One region of the Halopseudomonas xinjiangensis genome, then DNA from elsewhere that is predicted to be linked to it. Evidence: predicted binding sites of a transcription regulator. Region 1 holds the regulator's gene; the other holds the start of a gene.

Region 1 (7,247 bases):
TGCTCGACGACTTCTATGCCGATTTTAGCAAGAAGTTGGCCAACGCCGAGACGGCTGACGGCGAGCGCGGCATGCGTGCCAACGTGCCCACGCTGACCGACATTTCCTGTCAGGTCTGTGGGCGTCCGATGATGATCCGCACGGCTTCCACAGGTGTGTTTCTGGGTTGTTCTGGTTATGCGCTGCCGCCGAAGGAGCGCTGCAAGGAAACCATCAACCTGGTGCCGGGCAACGAGGTCGCATCGGACGACGAGGAAGACGAGTCCCGCGTATTGCGCGCCAAGCATCGTTGCAAGCTATGCGGCACGGCGATGGATAGTTATCTGGTCGACGAACATCGCAAGCTGCACGTTTGCGGCAACAACCCCGATTGCGCCGGCTTCGAGATCGAGCAGGGGCAGTTCAAGATCAAGGGTTACGACGGGCCGTTGATCGAGTGTGACAAGTGCGGCAGCGACATGCAGCTCAAGACGGGGCGTTTCGGCAAGTACTTCGGATGTACCAACGCGGAATGCAAGAACACTCGCAAACTGCTGAAGAGCGGCGAGGCCGCGCCGCCGAAGATGGACCCGGTCAAAATGCCGGAGCTGCGCTGCGAAAAGGTCGACGACGTATACGTCCTTAGAGACGGTGCCTCGGGCCTGTTTCTCGCTGCCAGCCAATTCCCGAAAAACCGGGAAACCCGTGCGCCGCTGGTAAGCGAGCTACTGCCACACCGTGAAGAGATCGATCCCAAGTACCACTTTTTGCTCGACGCGCCTACGCAGGACCCGGACAAGAATCCGACAGTCGTGCGATACAGCCGCAAGACAAAGGAGCAATATGTTCAGAGCGAGCTCGAAGGCAAGCCCACCGGTTGGCGGGCTTTCCACGATGGCAAACGCTGGAACGTGGACGACGCTCGAAGCAAGAGCAAAAAGTAGGCGAGGCGGCATGGCAAACGAAGTCTATACCCGTACCAACCAGGCTCTGTTCTTTGCCAGGAAGGCGATCGCCTCCTGGCATGAAGTCAGTCAGTCCGGAGCGCTCGATACCGTCACCCTGAGCGCATACCATCGCGAGCACGCCTTGTTTCATTTGTACCGGGGGGTGCTTGGCCTGATCCACGAAGTGGCGGATCGTTACCGCTGGCCGCTGATGGACGCACGCAGCGTTGAAGCGGTGTTGCTAGGGGATGTGGCGGCGCGATGCCCCGGTCCCGAGCTGGCTGAATTGAGCGAGCTGGCGGGTTCGGCCGATACCTGGCTAGGGCGTCTTCTCGGTGCCTGGCAAAAGCTCCAGGCACCACCGGTGCCTCAGGAAGCCAAGTCTGCTTCGGACGACCTGATCATCGCCAGTAGTGCGGTGGCTGGGTCGCCGGAATGGTCACGGGAGGATGCGCAAGAAGCTGTCGCTGCCTTGGCCGAGCGCGTTAATCGTTACCGGGAGGGGATGGTGGAGTGGTAGCTACGCTCCGATAGGCAGCGGCATTGTGTTAAACTGCCGCCTTGCTAGACAGAGGAGCCGATATGCCTTCACCTTTTCTCGAAATCGTTGAACTCGCCAATGGCAAGGTCGTACTGCGGCGTTCCGATGACGACGGTGAACCGCTAGTGGTCATCGAGTTTTCAGCAGATGCCAAGGATTTCCTCAACGGTCATCACATCGATGTCGCCAAAGCCATGATCAGTGCCGGTATGCAATTGGCGGGGCAGGTCGTGGATGATGACGAGTTCGTGCCGGAAGACCGCGTTCTGCATTGACGCGTCGGGCCACAGCGCCCGGGGCAGCCATTTCGGCTGCCTGTGCTGTTCAATCACGCTGCGCGAGTGGCTTGCAGCTGAACATTCAGACTACTGCAGTTGCCCATGGATGCCGCTCTCGAAAGCAACGCGGTTTCGCGGGCATCACTGGTCAGCCAGCTCACCACCGTGTGGCTTTTCCCTTCGCGCAGCACTTCACAACATAATTCGAGCGTATCCATTCCAGGACGGCTCCGAATCACCAGAATGCGGCCGGAATCCAGGCCAGCTGAACGCAGCCATTGCAGGCTGAGCTCCGCGGGAGGATCCAATAGCGTCAGCCAGCCGGTCGAACTGGAATGGCTTAGCTCCCGCAACACTGGCGCCAACCATTGCAGGCATTGGCGTGGCGAGCCGTTGAGTGCGATTTCGCTGAAACCTGTCTCGGCGGGCTGCGAGGTCACGTTTCGCTCGACTGCTGCGCCACGGCGCCGCTCGGTTGCTGCGGGCTTGCCCAGTGGCGCCATCCGGGCACGTGAAGCCATCCAGGCGTTTTGGAAGAGACTCAGTTGATCCAGTGCTTGCGAGTTCCGAGCATACTGCATGTTTTGCTCCTAGCGGCGGATAACGCCGACGCTCAAACCTTCGATGATTAATTCCTGTTCGGACAGATCAATCTCAATCGGCGCGAAATCCGGATTCTCCGCAATCAGCGACACTTTGCGGCCCTGCTTGTGGAAACGCTTGACCGTCACCTCATCGCCGATACGGGCAACAACGATCTGTCCGTTACGTACCTCGGTAGTGCGATGTACGGCCAGCAGGTCCCCGTCCAGAATGCCAATATCCTTCATGCTCATGCCCTTGACCCGCAGCAAATAGTCGGCCTTGGGGCGAAAGAACTCCGGATTGAGCCGGCAGTGATCCTCGATGTTCTCCAGAGCCAGAATCGGCGCACCGGCAGCGACCTGACCGATGATCGGCAGCTGATCATCGTTGGCTGCCTCGGCTCCAGGCAGGCGAATGCCGCGCGAGGCGCCCGGGATCATTTCGATAGCTCCCTTGCGAGCCAATGCGCGAAGATGATCTTCGGCCGCGTTGGGCGACTTGAAACCGAGCTCTTTGGCGATATCCACCCGCGTCGGCGGGTAGCCGTTGTTGTCCATGTACTCCTTTATGAAGGCCAGGATCTGTTCTTGCCGCGCCGTCAATTTCTGCATGGAGCCTTACCTGTCTGTTTATACAGTAGCTGTGATTATATACAGTTCGGGCGCGTCGGCAAGCGTCACTTTGTTGCGTTTGCCGAGGGCTCACCGGATACTGCGGCGAGGAGCCGGCCCGCTGGCCGTTCGAGTTGACGTCATCACGTTTGAAACGTATGTTTAAAACATCTGTTTGCTCAGGAAGCCTTTTTATGGCGCAGTCCGATACTGTCGAGCGCATCCTCGACGCCGCAGAACAACTGTTCGCGGAGAAGGGGTTTGCCGAGACGTCTCTACGGTTGATCACCAGCAAGGCGGGCGTGAATCTTGCGGCGGTGAATTATCACTTCGGGTCGAAGAAGGCCTTGATCCAGGCGGTCTTCGTCCGCTTTCTCAATCCGTTCGTCAATAGCCTCGAAGCAGAGCTAGATCGGCAGGAGGCAAGTGGTGCAGCCGATCCGAGCCTGGAGGAGCTGCTGGAGATGCTGGTGCGGCAGGCTTTGCAGGTCAAGCCGCGAAGCGGGAACGATCTCTCGACCTTCATGCGCTTATTGGGTCTGGCGTTCAGCCAGAGTCAGGGTCACCTGCGCAAGTATCTTGGTGAGGTCTACGGCCGGGTTTTTCAGCGCTACATGAATCTGCTTCTCAAGGCGGCTCCGGCGCTGCCGCCAAGCGAGCTATTCTGGCGTGTGCATTTCATGCTCGGCAGTGCGGCTTTCACCATGTCCAGCATGAAGGCATTGCGCGCTATCTCAGAGGCAGAATTCGGTGTGCACAACGGTGTCGACGAGGTATTGCGTCTGATGGTGCCGTTTCTTGCGGCGGGTATGCGCGCCGAAGGCGGCATGACACAGCGGCTCTCCTCAGCAGACAGCGTAGCGGAATCCGCCTGACGCTCTTAACTGCGCGACCCTGATCCGTTATCGTGTGCACTTTCCACCGGAGACGTGCATGCGACTCGATTGGCTCCACATCTCGATTCCGCACCAGCGGGTGACTGGCTTCTCTGCCGGCGAGCCGGTGTGCTCCTATGACGTATCCACGGCCCTCCACGGGGCAGGGGAGACGGAGGGCAGCGGTTGTACGCCAAGAGGGCACCACCGGGTCCGCGCGCGGATCGGCGAGGGGTTGCCGGTTCGCTCGGTATTCGTCGGCCGACGCCCCACCGGTGAGGTCTGGAGCCTGGAGCTGGCGCAGCGCTACCCGCGGCGAGACTGGATACTGACTCGTATCCTGTGGCTCTGCGGAGAAGAGCGGGGTTTTAACCGGGGCGGCCAGCGCGACTCGCAGCGCCGCTACATATATCTGCACGGAACCGGCGATGACCAGCCCACGGGACAACCGCTGTCCCATGGCTGTATCCGCTTGGGCAACGACGACATGCTCGCACTGTTCGACATGACTCCGGCCGGTTGTGCTGTTTTCATCGACGAGACCGAGGCTGACCCGGTCAGCCGGCTTCTTTCCCAATCTTCGGAGACACTATCTTGATTCAGGGATCCCTGATGCTCGACGTGGCTGGTACCTGGCTGACGCCGGAAGACCGCCAACTGCTGCGCCAACCGGAAGTCGGCGGCATGATTCTGTTCGCTCGCAATACCGAATCGCCTGCTCAGGTTCGCGAACTGGTGCGCGCTATCCGCTCCGAGCGGCCTGACATGTTGATTGCCATCGACCAGGAAGGTGGCCGGGTCCAGAGGCTCCGCCGCGATGTGGTTCGCCTTCCGGCTCTGGGGCGTATCCGCGCGGAGGCAGGCGATGCGGCCGAGCAGGTCGCAGAAGCAGCAGCCTGGCTGATGGCGACGGAGGTGATCGCCTGCGGGGTCGACATCAGTTTTGCCCCGGTACTCGACCTTGATTACGGCCGCAGCGAGGTGATTGGAAACCGCTCGCTTAGCGGCGACCCGGATGAAGTCGCGCGTCTGGGCAAGGCATATATTGCCGGCCTGCACAGGGCCGGTATGGCCGCCACTGGCAAGCACTTTCCCGGTCACGGCTGGGCGGAAGCCGACTCGCACGTCGCTTTACCGGTCGATGAGCGTTCAGAAGCTGAGATCCGCCGCAGTGATCTGAAGCCGTTCGCTGCGCTGGCGAAAGAGCTGGACGGCATCATGCCCGCACATGTGATCTACCCGGCCATAGACAGCCTGCCCGCAGGGTTCTCGACCCGCTGGCTGCAACAGATTCTGCGACAGGAGTTGGGCTTCGACGGCGTCATCTTCAGTGATGATCTGACCATGGCCGGTGCCCACGCGGTAGGTGGAATGCCTGAGCGGGTCGATGCCGCATTGCGCTCCGGCTGCGACATGCTGCTGGTGTGTAACGATCGCGGTGCCGCCGAACAAGCGCTCGGCCACTCGCAGCGGATTGGCATGCAGCCGGGCACCCGTGCCGCTCGGATGCTGGCACGCCACACGCCAGTGAGTGATTACAAGAGCGATCCGCAGTGGTCACACGCGGTGTCGCTGCTCAAGGACAAGGGACTGATCGAAACCATCTCATGAACGAGTTGATTACCGCTTTGCCAACGGACCTACTACCCTCCGTCGGCGGAGCCTGGATTTATCAGGTTTTCGCCGTGATCTTCGTTTCGCTGGCGCTAGCGTATGTGGGCAAGCTGATCCTTGACCGCGTCGAGCGGCGCGCGCTGAAAAGCAACTCCATTTGGGACGACACGCTGGTGCTCGCCGCGCGTCGGCCACTGTGGGTACTGATCTGGACCATGGGGCTGCTCTGGGCAGGGCAGATCACCGCAGCGCAAATGGAGGAAGAATTGGCCGGCGTGCTCGATGCGGTGCAGCAGATTCTGCTGATCGTTCTGCTGGCCTGGTTCCTGCTGCGTCTGATGATGCAGGTCGAGGTTCGGCTGGTCGACCCGAACTATCGCACCAAACCCATCGACCAGACCACCGTCAGCGCCATCGGCAAGTTGCTGCGTATATCAGTGATCATCACTGCGGCACTGGTCGTGCTGCAGGCTCTCGGCTACAGCATCTCTGGTGTGCTCGCATTCGGCGGGATTGGCGGGATTGCGGTGGGTTTCGCTGCCAAGGATCTCCTGGCGAATTTCTTTGGCGGGTTGATGATCTATCTCGACAGACCCTTCGCAGTTGGCGACTGGGTGCGCTCGCCCGACAAGGAAATCGAAGGCACGGTGGAGCATATTGGCTGGCGACTGACGCGCATCCGCACGTTCGACAAGCGTCCGCTGTATGTACCCAATTCGATCTTCAACAACATCGTCGTGCAAAATCCATCGCGCATGACCCACCGGCGAATCTACGAGCATATCGGCATCCGCTACGACGATATCCAGCGCATGCAGCCGGTGCTCGAGGCGGTGAGGGAGATGGTCGCCAGCCATCCGGAGATCGCCCAGGACCAGACGCAGATGGTTTTCTTCGACCGATGTGCGCCATCGTCAGTCGACTTCTTCGTCTACTGCTTCACGGTCACCACCGTATGGGCGGAATATCATCGCATCAAGGAAGACGTGTTGTTGAAGGTCCTCGCCATTGTGCAGGAGCACGGGGCAGAGATTGCTTTCCCGACATCGACGCTGCACATTCCCGAGGCGGTACGGATCGATGAGGCGCGTAGCCGAGAACCGAAAGCCGGACGAGGGGAACTGGCATGAGTGGCAGCATCGGCATAATCGGAGGCACAGGGCTCAGCCGGCTGCAGGGACTGGAGCTAACCGAGGAGCGTTACATAAACAATCCCTACGGGAAGCCGTCGTCCACCGTGCGCAAGGGACGGCTTGCCGGGCGCGAGGTACTGTTTCTCGCGCGCCATGGTGATCCGCATTGCATACCTCCGCACAGGGTCAATTACCGGGCAAATCTCTGGGCGCTAAAGGAGGCAGGCGCGGAGGCATTGGTTGCGGTCAATGCCGTGGGCGGAATAGACCCAGCAATGGGAACAGGCCATTTTTGCGTTCCGGATCAGCTCATCGATTACACATGGGGCCGTGACGCCACCTACTTTGAAACCGACCTCGATTTTGTCACGCATATCGATTTCGCCCAGCCATACGATGAAAGATTGCGGCAGACGCTGATCGACGTGATGAAGCGCCACGGCATAGCTCATAGCGCCCACGGCACGTACGGGGTCACGCAAGGGCCACGCCTGGAAACCGCGGCGGAAATCAGGCGCATGGAGGCCGACGGCTGCGATATCGTGGGTATGACGGGTATGCCCGAGGCAGCCCTGGCGCGTGAACTGGGGTTGCCTTATGCCTGTCTCGCTCTGGTGGTCAACCCTGCGGCGGGGAAGGCCGAAGGGCCCATCACCATGGCCGATATCGAGGCGGTGCTGAGCA
Region 2 (7,247 bases), 1.2 Mb from region 1:
ACCAGTGTCGTGGTCGGGTGGGTAAAGTCGATCAGTACGTCGAACTGCTCTACCGCCTCCTCCACGCTACCAGTCACAGGAATGCCCAGTCGTCCGATGCCGGCCAGCTCACCGGCATCAGCCCCGAGCAAGGAGCTCTCCGGACGCTCGATGGCAGCCGCCAGCACAGCGCCTTCCATGTGATTGACCGCTTCGATCAAAGTCTTGCCCATGCGGCCAGCGGCGCCGATTACTGCGATCCGTCTCATGTCAGCCCCGGTCAAAATTTCATATCCTCAAAGAAGTTCTTCACCCCTTCGAACCAGCTCTTGGCCCGAGGAGACTGGTTGCTACCCTCGACCTCTAGCGTTTCGCGCAACTCTTCGAACAGCTCGCGCTGCCGCTTGGTAAGGTTGACCGGCGTCTCGACGACGACCCGGCAAAGCAGGTCGCCGGCCGAGCCGCCACGCACCGGCGTGACGCCCTTGCCGCGCAGGCGGAACAGCTTTCCAGTCTGCGCTCCGTCCGGAATTTTCAACTTTACCCGACCGTCCAGCGTGGGCACTTCCAACTCGCCACCCAGAGCAGCATCAGCGAAGCTGATCGGCACCTCACAATACAGATTCTTGCCGTCACGCTGGAATATCTTGTGCTCGCGCACCGACACCACCACATACAGATCGCCGGCGGGCCCGCCGTTGACGCCAGCCTCGCCTTCGCCAGCCAGCCGGATGCGGTCGCCAGTGTCGACACCAGCCGGCACCTTGACCGACAGCGTCTTCTGCTCTTCCACGCGGCCATGACCGTGGCAATCATTGCACGGGTCGGCGATCATCTTGCCGGTACCGTGACACCGCGGACAGGTCTGCTGCACAGAGAAGAAGCCCTGCTGCATACGCACCTGACCATGACCACCACAGGTCGTACAGGTGACCGGAGCAGTGCCTTTCTTGGCACCGCTGCCTTCACAGGTCTTGCACGCCACCAGCGTCGGTACACGAATGGTCACCGAGGTGCCCCGCACCGCTTCTTCGAGGTCCAGCTCCAGCGTGTAACGCAAATCGCTACCACGCTGCACGCTGGACCGGCCGCGGCCACCCGCGCCCCCGAAAATATCGCCGAAGACATCGCCAAAGATGTCCGAGAAGTTTGCACCACCGAAGCCGCCAGCGCCGCCGGCACCCATATTCGGATCCACCCCGGCGTGGCCGTACTGATCGTAGGCGGCCCGCTTGTTCGGATCGGTGAGTACCTCGTACGCTTCGTTGGCTTCCTTGAAGCTGTCTTCGGCTGCCTTGTCATCCGGATTCCGGTCCGGATGGTATTTCATCGCCAGGCGCCGGTAGGCTTTTTTCAGCTCGGCATCGCTTGCGCCGCGCTCTACGCCCAGCACTTCGTAATAATCACGCTTGGCCATCGTCTCGCTTTCCTTCCCTTTCAGGGGCTCGGGGCACAAACGACGACGCGGGAGTAGCTCCCGCGTCGCCTGCAGTCAACTGCCGTTGCCCACCACCAAGGACTTACTTGTTGTTGTCCTTGACTTCTTCGAACTCGGCGTCGACCACGTCATCACCGCCATCCTTGCCGGACTCATCACCAGCCTCGCTGCCTTGAGCGGCCTGGGCCTGATCGGCGTACATCTTCTGAACCAGCGGGCCAGAAGCTTCGGACAGAGCGTTGATCTTGGCTTCGATTTCAGCCTTGTCGTCACCCTTGACCGCCTGCTCCAGGTCAGCCAGCGCCGACTCGATCGCAGTCTTCTCGGCTTCGGTCGCCTTGTCACCGGCTTCCTTCAGAGTCTTGCGCGTCGCATGTACCAGTTGGTCACCCTGGTTACGGGTGGTGACCAGCTCCTCAAACCGGCGATCTTCCTCGGCATTGGCTTCGGCGTCACGCACCATCTTGTCGATCTCGTCGTCCGACAGGCCAGAGGATGCCTTGATGACGATCGACTGCTGCTTGCCGGTCGCCTTGTCTTTGGCCGACACGTTGAGGATACCGTTGGCATCGATGTCGAAGCTGACCTCGATCTGCGGGACCCCACGCTGTGCTGGCGGAATGTCCGCCAGGTCGAAACGACCCAACGACTTGTTCTGCTGCGCCTGCTTGCGTTCACCCTGCAGTACGTGGATGGTCACGGCAGTCTGGTTGTCGTCAGCGGTCGAGAACACCTGCGACTTCTTGGTCGGAATGGTGGTGTTCTTCTCGATCAGAGTAGTCATCACGCCACCCATGGTTTCGATACCCAGCGACAGCGGGGTCACGTCCAGCAACAGAACGTCCTTCACGTCGCCAGCCAGTACCGCACCCTGAATCGCTGCGCCGACGGCAACCGCTTCATCCGGGTTGACGTCCTTGCGCGGCTCCTTGCCGAAGAACTCGGCCACGGTGCGCTGCACCAGCGGCATGCGGGTCTGCCCGCCGACCAGAATCACTTCGTTGATATCGGAAACGTCCAGACCCGCGTCCTTCATCGCAACGCGGCACGGCTCGATGCTGCGCTTGACCAGTTCTTCGACCAGCGACTCCAGCTTGGCACGGGTCACCTTGACGTTCAGGTGCTTGGGACCGGATGCGTCGGCGGTAATGTACGGCAGGTTGACGTCGGTCTGGTTGCTCGAAGACAGCTCGATCTTGGCCTTTTCCGCCGCTTCCTTCAGACGCTGCAGCGCCAGCGGATCGTTGTGCAGATCAACGCCATTCTCCTTCTTGAATTCGTCCGCCAGATAGTCGATCAGGCGCATGTCGAAATCTTCACCACCCAGGAAGGTGTCCCCATTGGTGGCCAATACTTCAAACTGGTGCTCACCATCCACCTCGGCAATCTCGATCACCGAGATGTCGAAGGTGCCGCCACCCAGGTCATAGACCACGATGGTGGAGTCACCACGTGACTTGTCCATGCCATAGGCCAGCGCCGCCGCGGTCGGCTCGTTGATGATGCGCTTGACGTCGAGACCGGCAATACGGCCGGCGTCTTTGGTCGCTTGACGCTGACTGTCGTTGAAGTACGCCGGGACAGTGATTACCGCCTCGGTGACCGGCTCGCCAAGATAGTCTTCGGCGGTCTTCTTCATCTTCTTCAGCACTTCCGCAGAGACCTGCGGAGGAGCCATCTTCTCACCCTTCACTTCAACCCAGGCGTCGCCGTTGTCGGCCTTGATGATCTTGTACGGCACGAGCTTGATGTCTTTCTGTACGACACCTTCCTCGAACCGACGACCGATCAGACGCTTGACCGCGTTCAGTGTGTTCTGCGGATTGGTCACCGACTGACGCTTGGCTGACTGGCCAACCAGGGTCTCGCCGTCCTTGGTGTAGGCGACGATCGAGGGAGTGGTGCGAGCGCCTTCGGCGTTCTCGATCACCTTGGCCGAGCCGTTTTCCATGATAGCGACGCAGGAATTGGTGGTCCCCAGGTCAATACCGATAATTTTGCCCATCTACATACTCTCCGAATCTGTTTGCCGCACGCGTAGGCGGCGAAGTTGACTGACGATGAACCCTAGATTGGGTCGACTGGATCGATTTCAAGCCTTCTCGTCGATCGAAGGCGATTCCGGTCGGTCGCTGGCCGGCTTGCTGACCACGACCATCGCCGGGCGCAACAGGCGGCCACTCAGGGTGTAGCCCTTCTGGAAAACGCGAATCACCGTATTCGGCTCGACGTTGTCCCGCTCCTCCATCGCCATCGCCTGGTGGAGGTCGGGGTCGAAAGGCTCGCCATGCGGATCGACAGCGACGATCTGAAAACGCGCGAGCGTGTCGGTGAACATCTTCAGAGTCAGCTCCATCCCCTCGCGCATCGGCTTGATGGCCGGGTCGCTGGGGTCCGACAGCTCCATGCCACGCTCCAGACTGTCGAGTAGTGGCAGCAGCTCGGTAGCAAAGCGCTCCAGCCCGAACTTGTGGGCCTTCTCGATCTCCTGTTCGGCGCGGCGACGCGCGTTCTGCACGTCAGCTGCGGCACGCAGCGCCTGATCCTGCGCAGTAGCCAATTGCTCTTCCAGCGCGGAAACGCGAGCGGTCAGGTCCTCGTCAGCAGCACTTCCCTGCTCCGGACTGGTGGCCGGCTCCTGCTCGTTTAGATCCTGTTTCTGTTCGTCCGCCATGTAGGTCTCCTGTCGAATCTGTAAAGGCGTTTACACCACGTCGGGTTAGCTTGAAAGCTACAGTGCTCCTGTATATGGGGTCGTTCCGGGCAGGTTCAAGGGGTTTGGAACAGTGCGAGCGGGGGCGCTTGAACAGCCGAGCGAGAGTACTGTATAAATAACCAGACAAACGTAATCGGGAGCCTGTCATGCTCATGCACCTCGCGGTAAACAACTATGCGATCGTCGATCATCTCGAGCTCGAGCTGAACGGAGGCATGACCGTTGTGACCGGCGAAACCGGTGCAGGGAAGTCCATCATGCTGGACGCGCTCGCATTGACACTCGGCGACCGCGCCGACAGCGGCGCAGTTCGCCCCGGCGCAGACAAGGCCGACCTCCTCGCCACGTTCGACATCTCGGATATTCCGGAGGCCCGCGAATGGCTGGACGAGCGCGATCTGGCAAGCGAGGATCAGGTGATTCTGCGTCGCGTCGTGACCGCGGAAGGGCGCTCGCGCGGGTACATCAATGGCAGCCCCTGTCCGCAGCAGGACCTGAAAGCGCTGGGCGAGATGCTCATCGACATCCACAGCCAGCACGAACACCAATCGCTGCTCAAACCCGATACGCACCGGCGGCTGCTCGACGCGTTTGCTGGCGCCGGCGAACTGGCCCGACAGGTTCAGCTCGCCGCCCAGCGCTGCCGACAAACCGAGCAGGCGCTGCAACAGGCCAGCCAGGACGGTGACGAGTACACATCTCGCGTGCAATTGCTGACCTATCAGCTCGAAGAGCTGGATAACCTGAGCCTTCAGGACGGCGAACTGGAACAGCTGGAAGATGACCAGCGCCAGCTGGCGAACGCCGAACATATCACCCAGTCGTGCCAGCAGGTCATCAACCTCTGCAGCGAGAGCGACAGCGGCAGCGTGCTCCAGGCATTGACGGCCAGCCTTCAGCGGCTAAATGGATTGACGACGCACAACCGCAACCTGGATGAAGCAAATAGCCTGCTGGCCAGCGCACAGATTCAGGTCGAGGAAGCGGTCGGCGAACTGACGCGCTATCTCGATCATTTCGAGGCTGACCCGGAGCGGCAGCAGCAGATCGAAGAGCGTCTTGGCGTCATCTACGACCTGGCTCGCAAACATCGGATCAATCCGGACGAGCTGCCTGCCTTGCAACAGAGATTGATCGACGAACTAGAAGGATTGCAGCAACGGGGCGCGGATACAGAAAAGCTCGCCGAAGAACTAGAGGCTTATCGGGCTCATTATCGCGAACTTGCCGGCGACCTGTCGGAACAGCGAAGAGAAGCCTCGGCCCGCCTTTCCGAGGCCGTGACTGATGAAATTCAGCAGCTCGGCATGCCTGGCGGCAACATCGTCGTACAACTCTCTCCAACCAAACCAGGCAGCTACGCGCCGACCGGTATGGAAACGGTGGAGTTTCTAGTCAGCGCCAACCGGGGCCAGCCGGCGAAGCCGCTGGCCAAGGTCGCATCGGGGGGCGAACTCTCACGCATCAGTTTGGGCATTCAGGTCGTCACTGCTCAGACGTCGCGCGTGCCAACGCTGGTCTTTGATGAAGTGGACGTGGGCATTGGCGGCCCGACCGCTGAAATCGTCGGCCGACTGTTGCGCCAACTTGGCGCACGAGGTCAGGTGCTGACCGTCACCCACCTGCCACAGGTAGCCGCACAGGGGCATCAGCATCTTTTCGTACGCAAGGAGCAAAGCGAGACATCGACGCGTACACGGATCGATCAGCTGGACGAGGCAGGCCGGGTACATGAGGTAGCTAGAATGCTGGGCGGGATCGATCTGACGGAGGAGTCGCTGGCGCATGCGCGCAAGCTGATTTCAGCGATTTGATGGCGGCGCCCGGGCAGGCGCAGCTTGAAGAGCAGCGCCTGTCGGGACTGAGCTCGTTACTGCCGAACCTCCGGCAACGAGAGCCCTGAGCGGACACCGGAAAGGCACCGCTCCGCCTGGTTCATCAGGCCTTGCGCTTCACGTAGAGCACCAGATTGTGGTCAACGAGCTCGTAACCGTGCTCCTTGACGATCTCGCGCTGGCGACGCTCGATTTCCGGATCGAAGAATTCGATGACTTCTCCGGTGTCCAGACAGACCATGTGGTCATGATGGTCGCCGTCGGCCAGCTCGAACACCGCATGGCCACCGTCGAAGTTGTGACGCACTACCAGCCCGGCAGACTCGAACTGAGTCAGGACGCGGTATACCGTCGCCAGACCTACGTCTTCGCCCGCGTCCATCAACGCCTTGTAGACGTCTTCGGCACTCATGTGCCGGTCCTGGGAACTGTCCAGCATCTGCAGGATCTTAACGCGAGGTAGCGTCACCTTCAGACCGGCCTTTCTAAGTTCTTGATTCTCTACCATTGCTAGTTTCTCGCTCAGCGCTTCGCAGGGCTGGATCTGTCGGGTATGATTCAAGGCCATTCAGCCAATTCACGATAGTGGATGTTACCACGCGATGCCAAACAGTCTGAACCGAATCCTCTGTATCCTCTTGTGTCTCGCCACCGCCACGCTTGCCGGCTGCGGGTTTCCCGGCGTCTACAAGATCGACGTTCAGCAAGGCAACGTCGTGACGCAGGAGATGGTCGACCAGTTGCGCCCAGGCATGACCACTCGACAGGTCCGCTATATCATGGGCGCGCCCTTGATTCAGGACACCTTCTCTCCGAATCGCTGGGACTACCTGTATAGCCTACGCGCCGGCCACGCACCGCGTCAGCAGGAACGTATCACGCTATGGTTCGAAAATGATCGGCTCGCCCGCCTCGCCGGCGATTTCGTTCCAGGCACCAGTCGCGACGAAGCCATCATGGGTCAACAAGGCCGAGACGCGACCGAGGAGCCCGGCACCCAAAGCTACCCGATCGATCTGGGCGCCCCGCTCGGTACCGGCGAGTAATCACGACGAGGCGGCACGGCCCGCCTCGCCTTATTCCGTTGTCTGTTTGTCCGCCTTGGCCTTGGCTGCCGCCCGTTGCTTGCGCACTTCCTTCGGGTCGGCGATAAGCGCTCGATAGATTTCAACCCGCTCGCCGGGACTGATTACCCGCTCGGCGGGTTTCGCGACGGCCTTGCCGAATATCCCCATCGGACTGGTCTCGATATCCAGCTCAGGAAAGTGTTCCCCTATCC

Evidence for each region. The regulator LexA, encoded in region 1, represses DNA repair genes until DNA is damaged. The targets are predictions, from matches to a motif close to CTGTNTNNNNANACAG.
Region 2: recN (DNA repair protein RecN) is a predicted target of LexA. The motif match lies at 4,241-4,256, and genes of this name have one in related genera.

Annotation. Positions count from the first base shown of each region.
Region 1 covers NZ_LT629736.1:1,535,522-1,542,768, reverse strand. The annotation lists gene topA (type I DNA topoisomerase) at 1-923, shown strand, start outside; gene BLT85_RS07070 (DUF6586 family protein) at 934-1,446, shown strand; gene BLT85_RS07065 (hypothetical protein) at 1,509-1,742, shown strand; gene BLT85_RS07060 (SulA-like leucine-rich domain-containing protein) at 1,796-2,326, opposite strand; gene lexA (transcriptional repressor LexA) at 2,336-2,941, opposite strand; gene BLT85_RS07050 (TetR/AcrR family transcriptional regulator) at 3,136-3,816, shown strand; gene BLT85_RS07045 (L,D-transpeptidase) at 3,875-4,414, shown strand; gene nagZ (beta-N-acetylhexosaminidase) at 4,429-5,427, shown strand; gene BLT85_RS07035 (mechanosensitive ion channel family protein) at 5,424-6,560, shown strand; gene BLT85_RS07030 (S-methyl-5'-thioinosine phosphorylase) at 6,557-7,247, shown strand, end outside.
Region 2 covers NZ_LT629736.1:2,691,268-2,698,514, forward strand. The annotation lists gene dapB (4-hydroxy-tetrahydrodipicolinate reductase) at 1-248, opposite strand, end outside; gene dnaJ (molecular chaperone DnaJ) at 260-1,396, opposite strand; gene dnaK (molecular chaperone DnaK) at 1,500-3,422, opposite strand; gene grpE (nucleotide exchange factor GrpE) at 3,510-4,091, opposite strand; gene recN (DNA repair protein RecN) at 4,280-5,947, shown strand; gene fur (ferric iron uptake transcriptional regulator) at 6,072-6,476, opposite strand; gene BLT85_RS12545 (outer membrane protein assembly factor BamE) at 6,571-7,014, shown strand; gene BLT85_RS12550 (RnfH family protein) at 7,045-7,247, opposite strand, start outside.